2 regions of the Martelella lutilitoris genome follow, and region 2 is predicted to be linked to the other one. Evidence: predicted binding sites of a transcription regulator. Region 2 holds the regulator's gene; the other holds the start of a gene.
The links. The regulator PhoB, encoded in region 2, activates phosphate uptake and scavenging genes when phosphate is short. The targets are predictions, from matches to a motif close to TGTCATNNANCTGTCAT.
Positions count from the first base shown of each region.

Region 1: the regulator PhoB is predicted to act here: its motif matches at 4,602-4,618, upstream of JET14_RS10915 (bifunctional 2',3'-cyclic-nucleotide 2'-phosphodiesterase/3'-nucleotidase).

Region 1 is NZ_CP066786.1:2,300,274-2,307,577, forward strand. It holds gene JET14_RS10880 (cysteine synthase A) at 1-210, shown strand, start outside; gene JET14_RS10885 (alanyl-tRNA editing protein) at 322-1,044, shown strand; gene sseA (3-mercaptopyruvate sulfurtransferase) at 1,074-1,925, shown strand; gene JET14_RS10895 (GNAT family N-acetyltransferase) at 1,929-2,495, shown strand; gene JET14_RS10900 (PadR family transcriptional regulator) at 2,550-3,200, opposite strand; gene JET14_RS10905 (Lrp/AsnC family transcriptional regulator) at 3,451-3,939, shown strand; gene JET14_RS10910 (GNAT family N-acetyltransferase) at 3,917-4,507, opposite strand; gene JET14_RS10915 (bifunctional 2',3'-cyclic-nucleotide 2'-phosphodiesterase/3'-nucleotidase) at 4,685-6,673, shown strand; gene JET14_RS10920 (hypothetical protein) at 6,964-7,304, shown strand, end outside.
Region 2 is NZ_CP066786.1:3,764,554-3,771,857, reverse strand. It holds gene JET14_RS17945 (substrate-binding domain-containing protein) at 1-562, shown strand, start outside; gene pstC (phosphate ABC transporter permease subunit PstC) at 636-2,126, shown strand; gene pstA (phosphate ABC transporter permease PstA) at 2,123-3,451, shown strand; gene pstB (phosphate ABC transporter ATP-binding protein PstB) at 3,487-4,254, shown strand; gene phoU (phosphate signaling complex protein PhoU) at 4,295-5,008, shown strand; gene phoB (phosphate regulon transcriptional regulator PhoB) at 5,041-5,724, shown strand; gene JET14_RS17915 (orotate phosphoribosyltransferase) at 5,981-6,676, shown strand; gene JET14_RS17910 (carbohydrate kinase family protein) at 6,760-7,304, shown strand, end outside.

The DNA of each region.
Region 1 (7,304 bases), 1.5 Mb from region 2:
TGCCTTGGCGGTTCATCGGGCATCAATATAGCCGGCGCCATCCGGCTTGCGCGCGAGCTCGGCCCCGGCCACACCATCGTCACCGTGCTCTGTGACTATGGTAACCGGTACCAGTCGAAGCTCTACAACCCTTCCTTCCTCAAGGAAAAGGGCCTGCCCGTGCCGGAATGGCTGACGGCGCAAACGGAGATCGCCGTACCGTTCGAATAGAGCGTTTCCGGGAAAAACGGATACCGGTTTTCCGTCCGGAAACGCGCTAAAACAAAGAGGTAGAGCGCTTTCGCAATCCGGTGAAAGCGGAAGCGCTCCAGAAAGTGACCCATGCCTGTTGATGCCCTCTTCCGCGACGATTTCTACCTTCAACGGTGCGATGCGGTGGTCACGACGGTGCATGAGGACGGTACGTTCGAAACCGACCGGACCTGTTTCTACGCAACCTCCGGTGGCCAGCCGGGCGATACGGGCACGGCCGTTCGTGCCGACGGTTCGACGCTTCGCCTCGACGTGACCCGCAACGGCGACGGCAAGGACGTCATCCTCCATGTTCCCGCGGAAGGCGAAGCCCCGCCATCCCCCGGCGAAAACCTGTCGCTTGCGATCGACTGGCCGCGCCGGTTGAAGCTGATGCGCATGCACACCGCCTGTCACCTTCTCTCGGTCGTCTGTCCCTTTCCGATCACCGGCGCAGCCGTCGGCGAGGACGAATCGCGCGTCGATTTCGACATGAGCGAGACCGTCGACAAGCAGGCGGTGACCGAAGCGATGATGAGGCTCGTCGATGAGAATCATCCGGTCTACGTGCAGTGGATCAGCGACGAAGAGCTTGTCGCCAGTCCCGAAATCGTCAAATCGAAGAATGTCCGCCCGCCCATGGGCATGGGACGGATTTCGCTTGTGTGCATCGGCGAGGGTTCGTCGGTTGACAGCCAGCCCTGCGGCGGTACCCATGTGGCCTCGACGGGAGAGGTCGGCGCCATCCACATCGGCAAGATCGAAAAGAAGGGCCGCGAGAACCGTCGCTTCCGCATCCGCTTCGGCGCGTGAGCCCATATTGTTTCAAGGAGTATGATCGAATGAGTGCTGAAAGCCGGTTTGTCGTTTCGCCGGATTGGGTGACCGAGCGCCTGAACAGGCCCGGATTTTCCGTCATCGACGCCTCCTGGTATCTGCCCGCCCACAACCGCGACGGCAAGGCCGAATACGCCGAGGGTCATATTCCCGGCGCCGTCTTCTTCGATCACGACGAAATCGCTGACACCACGACGGGCCTGCCGCACTCCCTGCCCGCGCCGGAATTCTTCGCCGCCGAAATGGGAAAGCGCGGCATCAGCGAACGCCATACCGTCGTCGTCTATGACGGGCCCGGCTTCTTCTCCGCGCCGCGCCTGTGGTGGCTGCTGCGGGTCATGGGCGCAAGCGACGTCTATGTGCTGAACGGCGGCTTTGATGGCTGGAAGGCGAAAGGTCACCCGGTCGAAACCGGACTGCCGGAGCCGCAGCCAGCGACCTTCACGCCGCGCCTTGCCGCCGAAAGGATCACGTCGTTTTCCGCAATGCGCGATATCGTCGCTTCCGGCAGCCGCCAGATCGCCGATGCGCGCGGCCCCGGCCGGTTTGCCGCCGAAGACCCCGAACCCCGGCCGGGCATGCGCGCGGGCCATATGCCCGGCGCGAAAAACCTGCCCGCCGCCGCCTTTTCGAAGGACGGCCGGTTTCTCGCCAATGACGAGTTGAAGGCGCTTTTCGATGATGCCGGGATCGATCTTGATCGCCCGGTGGTGACCAGTTGCGGCTCCGGCGTGACGGCGGCGATCATCACGCTGGCGCTTGAAAGCCTCGGCCACGAGGACAACAGTCTCTATGACGGCTCCTGGTCGGAATGGGGTGGTCGCGACGACACCGCCATTGTTACCGGAAAGGCATAAGGCATGAGCAAGAGCAAGGCGCAGAAGCCGATCCGGATCCATGTCACGGAGCTGGAGATGACGGCCCCGCCGAAAACGCATATGATCGCGCCCTCCAACCTGCATATCGCGCTGATGCGTGTGCCGGAAATTCCGCTTCCCTTCTACCGCTTCCTGTATCGCCAGGTCGGCACGCGCTGGGAATGGGTGGACCGGGTGCGGATGGACGACGACGAGCTTTCGGCCAACATCCACAATCAGCGCACCACGATCACGGTCTTCTATCTCGAGGGCGCGCCTGCCGGTTTCTACGAATATCAGCAGCAGGATGACGGGGTTACGGAACTCGTTCATTTCGGCCTGTTCGAGCGCGCGCTCGGCCTCGGCGTCGGCAAGTGGTTCCTGCTGCAAGGGCTGAAGGCGATGTGGGCCGACAAGCCGGAAAAGATCATCACCGCAACCAACAGCCTCGACCATCCGCGCGCCCTGCAGCTTTACCAGCAGTTCGGCTTCTCCCCGGTCGCCACGTACGAAAGCGAGATCACCCCGCTTTCGGATGCCGAACTGCTCGCCTTCGCCAGGAAGCTCTGAACCAATACAAGCCACCCGCCGCGAGAGTGAGACCGCAGCGGGTGGATATTGTTTTTACGCGTCGGGCGTTTCGTCCGATGGCATCGCCGTGCCGGCGTCCTCGATACGCTCGGCCATCGCCAGAAGTTCCGCGACAATCGCGCTCGCGGCGCCGGCATCGCGTTCAAGGCGCCGGTCAATCACCTCGCGCAGGTTCAGGAAGGCCGCCTCGACGCTGCGCGGCAGGTTGTCGCCGCCGCGGGCGCGCTCGCGTTTGCGCTCGCGTGCGCCAAGGCGTTCAGCGACCGCCTTCAGCGCCTTCACCGCCATTTCGGCTTCCGGCGCTTCAGCTTCGAGATAGGCCCGGCCTGCTTCCGTGATCGCATAGGACTTCTTGTTGCCGTCGGCCGAGACCGCGACATAGCCGCCGTCCTCGAGAAAGGAGAGCGTCGGATAGATCACGCCGGGGCTCGGCGAATAGAAGCCCCCGCTCAGTTCCTCGATCGCCTTGATGATATCGTAGCCGTGACGCGGTTCGTCGGCGATCAGCTGCAGCACGAGAAAGCGGATGCGACCCTGGCCGAGAAATCGGCCGATCCGGCCGCCGCCATCCTCCCCGCCGAAACCGTGACCGCCGCCGCGGCCCCCGCGTCCCGCTCCGTGGTCGGGCCCGCGCCCCATGGCAAAGCGCATGGCGTGGCCGTGCTGATGAAAATGAGAATGCATGAGGGAACCCTTTCCGATATTATTTCGATATATCTAAATATAGATCGGAGTCGCAAAACCGCAAGAATTTCGTTATATCGAAAACATATTTTTAGCCGATCAGATCAAGACCACCAGCGGAAAGCCTGCCGGCCGCAGGTTCCGGGCAATCCGGCCTGAGTAGGATTTCCTTGCGGATAACGGCTTGTCTCACCGCCAAATCAGACTATTATTCGAACAAGAACAACAAAATTCGCAGGGAGTTCGAAAATTGGACCTGGATGATATCGATCGTGCGATCCTGAAGACGCTTCAGAACAATGGCCGCATCACCAATGCCGAGCTGGCCGAGACCGTGGGCCTGTCGCCCTCGGCCTGTTCGCGGCGGCTTGATCTTCTGGAAAAAAGCGGCGTGATCGCGGGCTATACCGCCAGGATCTCCCCCGATGCGCTTGGATACAAGATGACGGCGCTGGTCCATATCTCGCTTTCCGGCCAGTTCGCCCGCACGCTTGCCGAATTCGAGGAGGCCGTCAGGCGCTGCCCGAACATCATTGTCTGCTACATGGTCTCGGGCCAGTACGACTATATCCTGCGCGTGGCGGCAAAGGACCTGAAGGATTACGAGCGCATCCACCGCGACTGGCTCTCGGCGCTGCCCCATGTGGTGCAGATCAATTCCTCATTCGCGCTCCGTCCCATCATCGAACGTCTCAACGTCGATGTCGACGAGGCGTTCACCGCGCCAACGGCTTCTTGATCATCAGCAGCCAGTCGTCACCGTCGGCATGCCAGTCGGGCGCCGTCACCAGGGCCTGCCGCGCCCTTTCCTCAAAACCGAGGCGTTCATAGAACCGCCTGGCAGGCGCGTTGGCATCCGAGACGATCAGGCTGATATCGCTGTCTCCAGAGATACGATCCGCCTTGTCGAGGAGAAAGGAGCCGAGTCCGCGCCCCCGATATTCCGCATAGGCCGCCAGAACATGAATGTGGAAGGTGCCCTCGGCCTGACGTTTCAGATCGCGGAGCGGCGTCACCACGGGATGATCGATCTCGCAGCCATAGCCCGGCGCCTGGCCCTCGAGCGGGTAGGCAAGCATCAGCGCGGCGACGTCCGAACCGAGCGTGGCGACCGTGCCATTGGTCCAGGAAATCGCCCCTTCATCCCGCGCGGCAAGCGTGCGGCCGACCTGCCACGGATCGTCCCGCCCGCCCTCAAGCTGGCCCCAGCACCACAGCGGCAGGCGATGACCGGCGATATTGATCAGCCGCACCATGTCCGGCACATCCTCGCGGGCCGCATTTCGGATCGTGAAACTGGTTACCAAACTTCCCTCCCGTATTGACGGCCGGCACGCCCTCCACATAGCGTACCATGATCGTTTCAAAATCGACCCAAGGTTGGTGCTTAATCCCGCCGGATGTCAACCGCCTGTCACATGACGGTGCGAAGCGATGATGGCGTTCCATAAATTTCCGCGCAAGCGATGAACCCCGGAGCTCTCATGTCCACGACCCTTCTCTTGCCATCGATCTCGCGCCGCGCCCTTCTGAAGGGCATGACGGCCGCCTCCGCGCTGATCGCGCTCCACCCTTTCGCCGCCAATGCGGCAGAAAACCAGGCGCATCTTCGGCTGATGGAAACCACGGACATCCACGTCAACGTGTTTCCCTACGACTACTATGCCGACAGGCCCAACGACACGATGGGACTGGCGCGCACCGCCTCGATCATCGATGCGATCCGCGCCGAATCGGCCAATTCCATGCTGATCGACAATGGCGACTTCCTCCAGGGCAACCCGATGGGCGACTATATCGCCTATGAGCGGGGCATGAACGAGGGCGACGTCCATCCGGTGATCAAGGCGATGAACGTGCTTGGCTATGATGTCGGCACGCTCGGCAATCACGAGTTCAACTACGGCCTCGACTTCATGTTCAAGGTCGTCGGCGGCGCGAACTTCCCCTTCGTCTGCGCCAATCTGACCAAGGGGCAGCTTGCCAGCGACCCGCGCAATGACGACCTGATGTTCAAGCCCTTTCTGATCAAGGAGAAGATGATCACCGACGGCGCCGGCAACACAAGCCCGGTGAAAATCGGCTTCATCGGCTTCGTGCCGCCGCAGATCATGGTTTGGGACGAGAAGAACCTTTCCGGCAAGGCCAATACCCGCGACATCGTCGAAGCGGCCCAAGCCTGGATACCGGTGATGAAGGAAGAGGGAGCGGATATCGTCATCGCGCTTTCCCATTCCGGCATCGACGGAACCGGCCCTTCCGAACTGATGGAAAACGCCTCGCTCTATCTTGCCGGCGTTGACGGTATCGATGCGGTCTTCACCGGCCACCAGCATCTGGTCTTCCCCGGCCCGACCGATTTTCAGGGCATTGCCGGCGTCGACCCTCAAAAGGGCACGCTGCAGGGCAAGCCCGCCGCCATGGCCGGCTTCTGGGGTTCGCATATGGGCCTGATCGACCTGCTTCTGGAAAAGGACGGCAATAGCTGGAAGATCGTCGACTTCACCACCGAGGCGCGGCCGATCTATCACCGCACCGAGGACCGCAAGGTCGTCGCCGATGTCGCCTCCGACACCGCCGTCGTCGCCGCCGCCAAGGCCGATCACGAGGCGACGCTCGAATATGTCCGCACGCCCGTCGGCAAGACCTCGGCGCCGCTGCAGTCCTATTTCGCGCTCGTTGCCGATGATCCCTCCGTCCAGATCGTCTCCAGGGCGCAGACGTGGTATACGAAGGAGATGCTGAAGGACAGCGAATACAAGGACTTCCCCGTCCTGTCCGCGGCAGCGCCCTTCAAGGCCGGCGGTCGCGGCGGTCCGGACTATTATACGGAAGTGCCGGCGGGCGACATCGCCATCAAGAACGTCGCCGACCTCTACCTCTACCCGAACACCACCCGCGCCGTGCTGATCAATGGCGCGCAGGTGCGCGAGTGGCTGGAAATGTCGGCGGGCATGTTCAACCAGGTGGAACCGGGCGCCACGGATGCCGCCCTGCTGAACCCGGATTTCCCGTCCTACAATTTCGACATCATCGATGGCGTTTCCTACAAGATCGACATCGCGAAGCCGGCGCGCTACGCCAAGGACGGCAGCCTCGCCAATCCCGACAGCCACCGCATCATCGACCTTTCCTTTGACGGCAAGCCGATCGATCCGGAGCAGAAATTCATCGTCGCCACCAATAATTACCGCGCCGGCGGCGGCGGCAATTTCCCGGACATCAATGGCGACGTCATCGTCTTCGTCGGCCCGGACACCAACCGCGACGTCATCGTCCGCTACATCGTCGATCAGGGCACGATCAATCCGTCCGCCGACTTCAACTGGACCTTCGCCCCCATGCCCGGCACCACCGCCACCTTCGAAACCGGCCCGCGCGCCAAGGCCTATATCGACGACGTGAAGGGCGCCAAAATCGAAACCGCCGGCGACGGCGAGAACGGCTTTGCGCTTTATCGGGTGGTTCTGTGATCGTTTGATTTTTTGGCAAAGCGGAATAGCAGAGGCCGGCCTGAGGGCTGGCCTTTGTTTTGTCTCCCGATTCCGACTCGGTGTCATCGTCGGTCTTGTTACACGGAAGGCGCAAAGAGGAGTCACCGTTCTCGTCTGGCAGAAAGACGTACGAAGGGCGGGCAGCGATCTTTTGCGGCAGATTCTATGCACGACCAAGTTGGGGCCGGTTGCGGACTGGCGGACTCGAAGCGTCTATAGTAGAAAAACTGCTATTCATTGAGTTGCGTCAATACAAGGATCGGAAGGATATGGCGTATGACGAAGGGGAGCATGTCAAAGAAGTATTCGCCTATTTCGGTCGGGAATATTACGAAGCGGGCGTGTTAGAAACGGGACTAGCGATTGCTCTCATGCAGATTAATTTCCTGTGCCGCGTCCACGATCAATATTCGGCTGATCGGGGAAAATCCTTTGATCGGACACAGTACGAAGCTGAATTCGATCGGTTTATGCAGAACCAACACGCACAGACATTAGGCAATCTCATCAAGCGCGTTTCGGCATTGCCCGAGCTCAGTGATATCCTAAAAGAAAGGCTTAGGGACGCTAAGAAGCGCAGGGATTTTCTGGGCCATCACTACTTTAGGGA
Region 2 (7,304 bases):
GATCGACCCGGCGCTGCCGGATGTCGAGATCAAGGCTTATATTCCCGGCGAGAAGCACGGCACGCGCGAAGTCTTTGAGGAAAAGGTGCTGGGCGTCGGTTGCGAGCAGGCGGGCGCGCTTGCCTTTCTCGAGGAAAACTTCGGCGCAAAGCAGGGCGGGGACCGTTGCATTGCCGTGCGCAAGGATGGACGGGCGCCGGGCATCGACGGCGACTATACCGAGACGCTGGCGCGGGTTGTGTCCGACCGAACGAGCCTCGGCGTGTTCGGCCTGTCCTTTTATGACAACAATGCCGACAAGCTGAACGTGGCCACGATCTCCGGCGTCACGCCGACAGCAGAAACGGTCGAATCCGGCGAGTATCCTGTGTCGCGGCCGCTGTTTTTCTACGTCAAGATGGCGCATGTGGGCGCGATTCCGGGCCTGAAGGACTATGTCGAATTCTTCCTCTCGGACGCGATGGCCGGCCCCTATGGCCCGCTGGCCGAATATGGCCTCGTGCCAGCGTCGGAGCGGCAACGCGCCGACATGCTGGCAGGCTTCGAGGCGGCGCTGCAATAACACCCGGTTGCCATCCGCAAGCCGGGGGCAATCGCAATCAATGTCCGGAATTGCCCGGACGGTCTGGATCGATATGACGCACGTCTTTTTGATCATCTTGGCGCTCGTGCTTGCGCTCGGCGTCGCCGGCTATTTCTCGGCGCGGGCGAAGGCCTATGCGCTGGCCGGTTCGCGCCTCGCGCGGCTGAACTCAAGGCCTGCCCATCACGCAAGCCTCGCAGCGATCGCCGCCGTCATCCCGGCATTGGTGGTGATGGCCGCGTGGATGGTGGCAAGTCCGCTCGTCATCGGGTCGGAGATCCGCTCCGGCTTCCCAGAGAGCGTGAAGGAGCAGCCGGAGGCGGCGCAGTCTCTGGTCTACAATTCGGTCACCTCCGTTGCCTACGGCCTGAGACAATTGCCGAAAGACGCGCGGGCGCGGGTCAATGAGGATGCCGGCGCGCTGCGCGCCGTGCTGGCCGAGCGCGGCATTCCGCTTGCCGCTTCGCCGAGGCCCTTTGTTCTTGCTTCGGCCGAAAGGCTCAACGCGCTTTCGGCGCGGTCAAACGCAGCCATGGCTGCGGCCGTGCTCGCCGTGGCGCTGGTCTCACTCGGACTTGCCTATCGGTCCGTCAGCCCTGCCTTTGCCGCGCGCAGGCGGGTCGAGCAGGTGGTGCTCGCGGTCCTGCTTCTGGCATCCACGATCGCGGTCCTGACGACCGTCGGCATCGTTCTGTCGATGCTGACGGAGACGCTGCGCTTCTTCTCGGCCGTGCCCCCGGCCGACTTCTTTTTCGGCACGGTCTGGGATCCGCGCTTTGCCGCGGCCGGCGAGGCCGGTTCGGCCGGGCAGTTCGGCTTGATCCCGCTGCTGGCCGGCACGCTCTACATCTCCCTCGTCGCCATGGCGGTGGCCGTGCCCGTCGGGCTTTATGCGGCGATCTACATGTCGGAATATGCAGGCGCCAGGCTACGCTCGGTCACCAAGCCGCTGCTGGAAGTGCTGGCGGGCATCCCGACCATCGTCTACGGCTTTTTCGCGCTCGTCACCGTCGGCCCGATGCTGCGCGACATCTCGGCGGAACTGAACGGGCTTTTTACCGGCAGCTACCGCAATTTCATCGAGGCGCAATCGGTGCTGACGGCCGGCGTGGTCATGGGCATCATGCTCATCCCCTTCGTCTCCTCGCTGTCGGATGACATCATCAGTCAGGTGCCGGACAGCCTGCGCAAGGGTTCGCTCGGCCTCGGTGCCACGCGCTCGGAAACGATCAAGCGCGTGGTCCTGCCGGCAGCTCTTCCCGGCGTCGTCGGGGCGCTACTCCTGACGGCTTCGCGCGCGATCGGCGAGACGATGATCGTGGTGCTTGCCGCAGGCGTTGCCGCGCAGTTGCAGATCAATCCGCTGGAGCCGATGACGACCGTCACGGTCAAGATCGTCAACCAGCTGACGGGCGACCTGCAGTTCGACACGCCGCAGACGCTGGTCGCCTTTGCGCTCGGCCTGACGCTCTTCGTGATCACGCTCTGCCTCAATGTCTACGCGCTCTACATCGTGCGCAAATACCGGGAGCAGTATGAATGACCGAGACATTCAGCACCGCGACCGAGCGGGAGGAAAGCCGCAGGCAACTGGCGGAAACCCGGCGCAAGGGACTGAAGCGCCGCCATGCGGCTGAACGACGCTTCCGCCTTTACGGCGTGCTCGCGATCTCGTCAGGGATCTTCTTCCTCGCAGCCCTTCTGCTCTCCGTTGTCGGCAAGGGCTATACCGCCTTCGAGCAGACGACCGTCACCCTGCCCATCACCTTCGATGCCGCCGTCATCGATCCCGAGGGCGCGCGGGAAGACGATCCCCGTCTGCTGCTGACGGCTGACTATCCCGAACTGGTCGAGGCGGCGCTCGCCGAAACGCTGGAAATCAGCCCGGCAAACGGCCCCGAAATGCGCGCGGCGATGCGGATGATCTCGCGCTCGAGCCGGGTGGAACTGCGCGATGTCGTGCTGAAGGACCCCTCGGTGATCGGCGAGACGGTCAATGTGCGGCTTCTGGCGTCGGCCGACATCGATTCGGCCTACAAGGGGCAGATCGACCTGACCGTGCCGGAGACGAGCCGGCGCGTCTCCGATCGCCAGCTTGAGTGGCTGGAAAGGCTTGAAGCGCTCGGCCTGATGCAAAAGTCCTTCAACACCGGCTTCTTCACTCACGGCGCATCGAGCCGCCCGGAATCGGCTGGCATCGGCGTCGCCTTTGTCGGCACGCTCTACATGATGGGCGTGGTTCTGCTTCTGGCCTTGCCGATCGGCGTCGCCTCGGCGATCTATCTGGAAGAATTCGCGCCGAAGAACCGGTTCACGGATATCATCGAGATCAACATCAACAATCTGGCGGCCGTTCCCTCGATCATTTTCGGCCTTCTGGGCCTTGCCGTGTTCATCGGGCTTCTGGGCCTGCCGCGCTCTGCCTCGCTCGTCGGCGGGCTGGTGCTGACACTGATGACGCTGCCGACGATCATCATCGCCACCCGCGCGGCGCTGCAGGCCGTGCCGTCCTCCATCCGTTCGGCGGCGCTCGGCGTCGGGGCTTCGAAGATGCAGGCGGTGTTCCACCACGTCCTGCCGCAGGCCATGCCCGGCATCCTGACGGGAACGATCATCGGCCTCGCGCAGGCGCTCGGCGAAACCGCGCCGCTGCTCCTGATCGGCATGGTCGCCTTCGTCGCCGATTATCCGGCAAGCCCGCTTGATCCGGCAACGGCGCTTCCGGTTCAGATCTACATGTGGGCGGGAGAGGCTGAGCGGGCCTTCGTCGAACGCACCTCCGCCGCCATCATCGTGCTTCTGGCGTTCCTCATCCTCATGAACATCACGGCCGTCATCCTGAGGCGCCGTTTCGAGCGACGCAGATAGGCCATGGCGAACGCGAAAAGACTTGGAAACAGACAATGAGCAACATGACCTACAAGATGGCCGGCCAGGCGGTATCCGTCTATTACGGACAGAAGCGCGCGCTGTTCGATGTCAGCCTGAATATCCGCGAAAACGCGGTCACCGCGCTGATCGGTCCGTCGGGCTGCGGCAAGTCGACCTTCCTGCGCACGCTCAACCGCATGAACGACACGATCGACAATTGCCGCGTCACCGGTACGATCACGCTTGACGGGGAGGACATCTACGCCTCGGGGATCGATGTGGTGGAGCTCAGGGCGCGCGTCGGCATGGTGTTCCAGAACCCCAATCCTTTCCCGAAGTCGATCTACGAGAATGTCGCCTACGGGCCGCGCATCCACGGGCTGGCCCGCCATCGCGGCGAATTCGACCAGATCGTCGAGACCAGCCTGATCAAGGCGGGCCTGTTCAACGAGGTGAAGGACCGGCTTCACGAGCCGGGCACCAGCCTTTCCGGCGGCCAGCAGCAGCGGCTGTGCATCGCCCGCGCCATTGCCGTCAATCCCGAGGTGATCCTCATGGATGAGCCCTGCTCGGCGCTCGATCCGATCGCGACCGCACGCGTCGAGGAATTGATCTCGGAGCTGAAAGAGAACTACACGATCGTGATGGTGACCCATTCCATGCAGCAGGCCGCGCGCGTTTCCGAACGCACGGCCATGTTCCATCTCGGCCATATGGTCGAGGAGAATGACACCGACACAATTTTCACCAATCCCGCGGACCAACGCACCCAGGATTACATCATGGGACGTTTCGGCTGAGGGGCGGTTGCCGCACGCTCACGCCAAGGAAGGAACAGACATGGCTCCCTCGCATATTCTGACGGCATTCGATGACGAGCTGAAATATCTCCAGCGCCGCATTTCCGAAATGGGCGGCCTGGCGGAGGAGATGGTAAGCGAGTCGGTTTCGGCACTCGTCAACACCGATACCGAGCTTGCCGAAAAGGTGATCAAGGACGATCTTGTGCTGGACGAGGCGGAGCGCGAGATCGGCGAAAAGGCGGTCGTCATCATCGCAAGGCGCCAGCCGGTGGCAGCGGACCTGCGCGAAATCATGGGCGCTATCCGTATCGCCTCCGATCTCGAGCGCGTCGGCGACATGGCCAAGAACACCGCCAAACGCGTGATCTCGGTGCAGGGCTCCGGGGTGCCGCGCAAACTTGCCCACGGCATTGAGCATCTGTCGGAACTGGCGCTCCTGCAATTGAAGGAAGTGCTCGACGCCTACACATCGCGCCAGGCCGACAAGGCGAGCTCCATCCGCGAGCGCGACGACGAGATCGACGCGATCTACACCTCGCTGTTTCGCGAGCTCCTGACCTACATGATGGAGGATCCGCGCAACATCACCTCGTGCACCCATCTTCTGTTCTGCGCCAAGAATATCGAGCGCATCGGCGACCACGCCACCAATATCGCAGAAATGATCTACTACATCGCCACCGGCTCCCAGCCGCAGGGAGAGCGTCCGAAGGACGACAATTCCCCGGCCGTCGGTTCCGATGATCTTTAGAAGCCGTTTGAGACAAGGGAGACATACGTCCTATGGTTCCGAAAATCGCAGTTGTTGAAGACGAGGAAGCGCTCAGCGTTCTGCTGCGTTACAATCTCGAATCCGAGGGGTATGAGGTCGAAACCATCATGCGCGGCGACGAGGCCGAAATCCGGCTACAGGAGCGGGTGCCCGACCTGCTTCTGCTCGACTGGATGCTGCCCGGCGTTTCCGGCATCGAGCTTTGCCGCCGCCTGAGAATGCGGCCGGAGACCGAACGCCTGCCGATCATCATGCTGACGGCGCGCGGCGAGGAGAGCGAGCGGGTGCGGGGCCTGGCGATCGGCGCCGATGATTATGTCGTCAAGCCGTTCTCCACTCCGGAGCTGATGGCGCGGGTGAAGGCCATCTTGAGGCGCGCGCGCCCGGAAGTGCTCTCCAGCGTGCTGAAATGCGGCGATATCGAACTTGACCGCGAGACCCACCGGGTGCACCGCAAGGCGCGCGAAGTCCGCCTCGGCCCGACCGAGTTCAGGCTTCTCGAATTCCTGATGACATCGCCCGGCCGGGTGTTTTCACGCGCGCAACTGCTCGACGGCGTATGGGGCCATGACATCTATGTGGACGAGCGTACCGTCGACGTGCATGTCGGTCGACTGAGGAAGGCGCTCAATTTCTCGCAAATGCCGGATGTGATCCGCACCGTGCGCGGCGCGGGCTATTCGATGGAAGTCTAGCTGCGTCAACGAAACAGCCGAAAAGATTTTCTAAACGATTTAATATCCGTCATTGCGGGCGTAACCGGTTGCGCTATGCTGTCCCGGTCAGCCGTTCGGCTCTGTTGAAACAGCCCTGCGGCGATTGATTTTTCACGCCCGATTGTCCAATTGGACATCGGGCGGCCGTCAGCGGAGTTTCGCGCCGGCAAGAGGGCTTTTCAGGGATGCCGCCTCCCCGCATCCCGAAAAGCCGCAGCACAAGAGGATTGTTGAGATGAGCAGAGCAAGTTTCGCGGAGCCCGCGGTGATGGGCGATCTGATGGCGCGCATGCTGTGGGAAATCGGCGCCGTTCACTTTTCGCCGGACGAGCCCTACAAGCTTGCCTCCGGCCTGGTCAGCCCCGTCTATATCGACTGCCGGCAGCTGATTTCCTATCCGCGCATCCGCTCCACGCTGATGGACTTTGCCGCCGCCCGGGTGCTTGCCGATGCGGGCTTCGAGAAATTCGATTGCGTGGCGGGCGGCGAGACGGCCGGCATTCCCTTCGCCGCCTTCCTGGCCGACCGGCTGGAACTGCCGATGATCTATGTGCGCAAGAAGCCGAAGGGCTACGGCAAGAACGCGCAGATCGAAGGCCACCTGCCGAAGGGCGCACGGGTTCTGGTGATCGAGGACCTGACGACGGCCGGCGGTTCCATGTTCAACTTCATCAATGCCATCCGCGCAGCCGGCGGCGTGGTGGAACACGGCATGGCATTGTTCTATTATGGGATTTTCGGCGAGGCGGAGAGACGTTTCCGCGAAGGCGGCGTTGCCCTTCATTATATCGCCACCTGGAAGGACGTGCTTGCTGTGGCGCGCAAGGACGGGCTCGCCGATCAGGCGACCCTCGATGCCGTCGGCGCCTTCCTCGACCATCCGATGGACTGGTCGCGGGCGCGCGGCGGGCTTGAGGAACTGATCGTCTGAGGGGAGGGGACGCCCGCCTCGGTTGGCGGGCGAACTGCCGCGACCCGGCGCACGGACGCCTTACAGAAATTGGGAGAAGATGAATGATTTTATGCTGCGGGGAAGCCCTGATCGACATGCTGCCGCGCGAGACGGACAGGGGCGAGCCTGCCTTTGCCCCTTACGCGGGCGGCGCGGTCTGCAACACGGCGGTCGCGCTTGCGCGGCTCGGACGCAAGACGGGCTTTTTCTCCGGCATTTCGTCCGACCTGATGGGCGATATCATCCGCGAAAAGCTTGATGCGTCGAAGGTCGATCACAGTTATGTCGCCATTTCCGACCGCCCGACGACGCTCGCCTTCGTCAAGCTGGTCAACGGCTCGGCAAGTTACGCTTTCTACGACGAGAACACGGCGGGGCGGATGATCACCGAGGACGATCTGCCCGAGATCGGCGCTGATTGTTCGGCGATGCACTTCGGCGCGATCAGCCTCATCCCCGAGCCCTGCGGCTCCACCTATGAGGCGCTCCTGATGCGCGAAGCGGACAAGCGCGTGATCTCGCTCGACCCCAATATCCGCCCGACCTTCATCACCGATCCCGACAGCCACCGGGCGCGGATCGAACGGATGGCGGCAAAGTCGGATAT